One region of the Streptomyces sp. NPDC046335 genome, then DNA from elsewhere that is predicted to be linked to it. Evidence: riboswitches for the same ligand, from Rfam matches in the RefSeq annotation. Region 1 holds a riboswitch; the other holds the start of a gene.
The links. A riboswitch is a leader RNA that binds a small molecule or an ion and turns the genes downstream of it on or off. The one in region 1 is predicted to bind glycine.
Positions count from the first base shown of each region.

Region 1 (2,385 bases):
CGTCGAGCGCGTCCACGTCGGCGTCGACGCGGAAGGCGCCCCAGACCGCGCTGAGCTGCCGGCGCGTGGTCGTCTCGTCGCAGGCCAGGGAGACGTGGTCGGCGTCGACGAGGTGGATGTTGGCGCCGGCCTCGCGGGCGGCGGCGACCAGTTCCGCGGCCTTGCCGGGCGCCCGCACCGTGATGGTGTCGAAGTAGGCGCCGTGGACGACCTCGTAACCGCCGCCGGTGAGGCCGGCGGCGAGCAGCGTGGCATACCGGTGGGTGCGGCGCGCGATGGACTTCAGGCCCTCGGGCCCGTGGTACACCGCGTACATCCCGGCCATGACGGCGAGCAGCACCTGGGCGGTACAGATGTTGCTGGTGGCCTTCTCGCGGCGGATGTGCTGCTCACGGGTCTGGAGCGCGAGCCGGTAGGCCTTGTTGCCGTCGACGTCGACCGAGACGCCCACCAGGCGCCCCGGCAGGCTGCGCGCGAAGTTCTCGCGCACCGCCATGTAACCGGCGTGCGGACCGCCGAAGCCCATGGGGACGCCGAAGCGCTGGGTCGTGCCGACGGCGATGTCGGCGCCAAGATCGCCGGGCGAGGTGAGCAGCGTCAGGGCGAGCAGGTCGGCGGCGACGGTGACGACCGCGCCGAGCTCGTGCGCCCGGTCGATCAGCGGCTTGATGTCGCGGACGGCACCGGAGGCGCCCGGGTACTGCACCAGCAGGCCCACGATGCCGCGCTCGGCGACCTCGGCCGGGATGCCGTCGCTCAGGTCGGCGACGACGATCTCGACGCCGGCCGGCTCGGCGCGCGTCTGGATGACGGCGATGGTCTGCGGCAGCGCGTCCGCGTCGACCACGTACACGCCGTTCTTGACCTTGCCCATGCGCCGCGAGAGGGCCATGGCCTCGGCGGCGGCGGTGCCCTCGTCGAGGAGGGAGGCGCCGGAGGTGGGCAGGCCGGTCAGCTCGGCGACCATGGTCTGGAAGTTCAGCAGCGCCTCCAGGCGCCCCTGCGAGATCTCGGGCTGGTACGGCGTGTAGGCGGTGTACCAGGCGGGGTTCTCCATCACGTTCCGCAGGATCACCGGCGGCGTGAACGTCCCGTAGTACCCGAGGCCGATCATGGAGTCCAGGACCTGGTTGCGGTCCGCGAGCGAACGCAGTTCGGCGAGGACCTCGGCCTCGCTGCGGGCGCCGGGCAGGTCGAGCGCCTCGGCGTTCTTGATCACATCCGGCACCGCGGCGGCCGTGAGGTCGTCCAGCGAGCCGTACCCGACCTGGGCGAGCATCTTGGCCTGTGCCGCGGCGTCGGGCCCTATGTGCCGCTGCTCGAAGGGGATGCCCTGCTCCAGTGCGGCGAGCGGGATATGGGTGGCAGTCATTGCGGAGGCCTCCTGGTCTGCACGACCTACGAGGGGTACCTCGACGCGGGTACCCGGACGGCCTCCCCCTCTGTCATCTCAACCTGAGAGCTTCACCGGCGACACCCTCGACCTGCGAAGACGCCGACCGGCTTTCACCGTCGGTGAGGGAGGGTCCCGGGCGTGCCCGCCCGACGCCCGCCCTGCTTTCCAGAGTGACCTCGTCCGTGCGGTACGGGTGCCTGAGAGATTCCGGGGAGGATTTGCTCCTTCGGCGCCTCCGGACTTGCGGTCCGGAGAGCTCTCCCGCACGGGATCAGCAGCCGTCGCCAGCCTACCAGCGAGGACCATGGCCGATCCCTCGAGTGGCCGCCTGCCTCGAAGTGCTCTTTCGTAGTGAGTACGAACGAACAATGATGAGTTGTCCCCATATCCCGGTGTCCGTCACCCCGCGACCAGCTGGAGGGCCCGTGCGAACCGACATCGATCCGCGCAACCTGATCGGCCGCAAGGCGTTCGACCGGAACGGGGCGAAAATCGGCACGATCGACGAAATCTACCTCGACGACGCCACCGGCGCCCCGGAGTGGGCGGCGATACGCACCGGCCTGTTCAGCCGCGACGCCTTCGTCCCGCTGGAGCCGAGCGAGCTCGTCGGCGACGGCACCCTCCGCATCCCCTTCGACCGCGCCCTGATCAAGGACGCCCCCGACTTCGGCGTCGGCCGCCACCTCTCCCCGGCGCAGGAGGTCCAGCTCTACCACCACTACGGCCTGGACACGACAGCTCCGCTCGCTCCGCCTCCGGACCGCGATTTCGGCCAGGTGGCAGACCAGGACCCAGCCTGACCGCCTCCCCCGGCAAGCCCGCCGGCCGGCCTTCGGTCGTCACCCCTCATCCACCAGCGGCCCCCCGTCCACCAGCGGCAGCGGCTCCGCCGGCTCCAGTTTCGGGTCGTCCGTCCTGAACGTGCGCACGCGGCCCGGCTCCGACTGCGGCGTCTCGAAGCGCACCGTCACCCGGCCGAGGCCACT
Region 1 is NZ_JBVJFF010000030.1:10,103-12,487, reverse strand. It holds gene gcvP (aminomethyl-transferring glycine dehydrogenase) at 1-1,372, opposite strand, end outside; glycine riboswitch at 1,572-1,670, opposite strand; gene ACZ6JY_RS40155 (PRC-barrel domain-containing protein) at 1,822-2,199, shown strand; gene ACZ6JY_RS40150 (DNA polymerase IV) at 2,239-2,385, opposite strand, start outside.

Region 2 (2,385 bases), on a different contig from region 1:
GAGGGGGCGGTACACCGCGTACGGGAGGTGGCGCGGCATCCGCGCCGCCCAGCGGTCGCGGGTGTCCTGGGAGTCGACGCGCGGGCCGGTGACGGCCTGCCGCATCAGCGTCGACTTTCCGCCACCGGGCAGCCCGGAGACGACGACCAGGTCGCCCTCGTCGAAGGTGAGGCGGTGCGGGCTGTGTCCCGCCCGCTGCCGCAGGTCCCGGACGACGGCCACCGGAAGCAGCGGTACGCAGCTCTCCCGCGGCGGGGCGGCGGCCTGCCCCGGCAGTGCCACCCCCGTGGTCATGGCATAGCCACTGATCCTGCTGCGCACCGTGATCGGCCTCCCCGTAGCTGTCACGTACTGCTTTCCCCGGCAAGTGTAAAGAGAAGGTAATGCGGCACAAGGGCGCCCAGGTCCGAGGTGCCCCGAAAAGGGGGCGTCCAGGGCCACGGGTCCCCCTCGCGGGAGTCGCGTGCAATGATGTGCCCGCAACTCCATACCGGCCGTTTGAATCCGCGCGGGAGAGTTCCCAGCAGCCGTCGTACGACGTTGTGCGTATGACGTTCTGGGGCGCCGAAGGAGCAAGTCCCTCCCTTGAATCTCTCAGGCCCCGTACCGCGCGGGCGAGGCACATCTGAAAAGCGGACCGTCTCCACGGTCCCACCCAAGGTGCAAGCCGGACGTCCCTCAGTCGGGGCGCTCGCGGCGAACCTCTCAGGTTCCGATGACAGATGGGGAGGATCGACCTCGCCCGTCATGCCCTGGGAGTTCCCTTCATGAGCACTGCCCCCCGTCTCACCGCCCTCGATGCCGTGCATCGAGCGCTCGGCGCGACCATGACCGACTTCGCGGGCTGGGACATGCCGCTGCGGTACGCCAGCGAGCGCGACGAGCACAACGCCGTCCGCACCAAGGCCGGCCTCTTCGACCTCTCCCACATGGGCGAGATCACGGTCACCGGCCCCGAGGCCGTCGACTTCCTGAACTTCTCGCTGGTCGGCAACATCGGCTCCGTCGGTGTCGGCCGCGCCCGCTACACGATGATCGTCGCCGAGGACGGCGGCATCCTGGACGACCTGATCGTCTACCGCCTCGGCGAGACCGAGTACATGGTCGTCGCCAACGCCTCCAACGCCGGGACCGTCCTCGACGAGCTGTCCGGCCGGGTGGCCGGATTCGACGCGGAGGTCCGCGACGACCACGACGCGTACGCGCTGCTCGCCGTCCAGGGCCCCGAGTCCCCCGGCATCCTGAAGTCACTCACCGACGCGGACCTGGACAACCTGAAGTACTACGCGGGCCTGCCCGGCACCGTCGCGGGTGTCCCGGCGCTGATCGCCCGTACGGGTTACACCGGCGAGGACGGCTTCGAGCTCTTCGTCGCTCCCGGTGACGCGGAGAAGCTGTGGGGCGCGCTGATGGAGGCGGGCACGCCCGTCGGCATGGTGCCCGCGGGCCTCTCCTGCCGCGACACCCTGCGCCTTGAGGCGGGCATGCCGCTGTACGGGCACGAGCTGACCGCCGGTCTCACGCCGTTCGACGCCGGGCTCGGCCGGGTCGTGAAGTTCGAGAAGACCTCGCAGTCGGAGAACTTCCTGGGCCGCGCCGCCCTCGCGGCCGCCGCCGAGCGCGCCGAGACCGCCCCGCCGCGCAAGCTGGTCGGTCTGGTCGCCGAGGGCCGCCGGGTGCCGCGCGCGGGCTTCCCCGTGGTCGCCGACGGCAAGGTCATCGGCGAGGTCACCTCCGGCGCCCCGTCGCCGACGCTGGGCAAGCCGATCGCCATGGCCTACGTCGACGCCGAGCACGCCGCCCCCGGGACGCGGGGTGTGGGCGTGGACATCCGCGGCACCCACGAGCCGTACGAGGTCGTGGCGCTGCCGTTCTACAAGCGCCAGAAGTGACACTCGGTGCGCGGGGCCACGGCTCCGTAGCGCCGTGAGTGACCCCACGCACACCGTCCCCGTTCCGCAGCACCCACCCGCGTACAGGAGAATTCAGGACATGAGCAACCCCCAGCAGCTGCGTTACAGCAAGGAGCACGAGTGGCTGTCGGCCGCCGAGGAGGGCGTGTCGACCATCGGCATCACGGAGCACGCGGCCAACGCGCTCGGTGACGTCGTCTTCGTGCAGCTTCCGGAGGTCGGCGACACGGTGACCGCGGGCGAGACCTGCGGCGAGCTGGAGTCGACCAAGTCGGTCAGCGACCTCTACTCCCCGGTCAACGGCGAGGTCGTCGCCGCCAACCAGGACGTCGTCGACGACCCCTCGCTGGTCAATTCCGCTCCCTTCGAGGGCGGATGGCTGTTCAAGGTGCGCATCACGGACGAGCCGGACGATCTGCTCTCCGCCGATGAGTACACCGCCTTCGCCGCCGGCTGACCCATACCGATAGGG
Region 2 is NZ_JBVJFF010000011.1:279,765-282,149, forward strand. It holds gene ACZ6JY_RS27325 (AAA family ATPase) at 1-294, opposite strand, end outside; glycine riboswitch at 500-619, shown strand; glycine riboswitch at 620-732, shown strand; gene gcvT (glycine cleavage system aminomethyltransferase GcvT) at 768-1,892, shown strand; gene gcvH (glycine cleavage system protein GcvH) at 1,993-2,370, shown strand.
Region 2: linked by a shared signal. The riboswitch ahead of gcvT (glycine cleavage system aminomethyltransferase GcvT) and the one ahead of gcvP (aminomethyl-transferring glycine dehydrogenase) in region 1 are both predicted to bind glycine.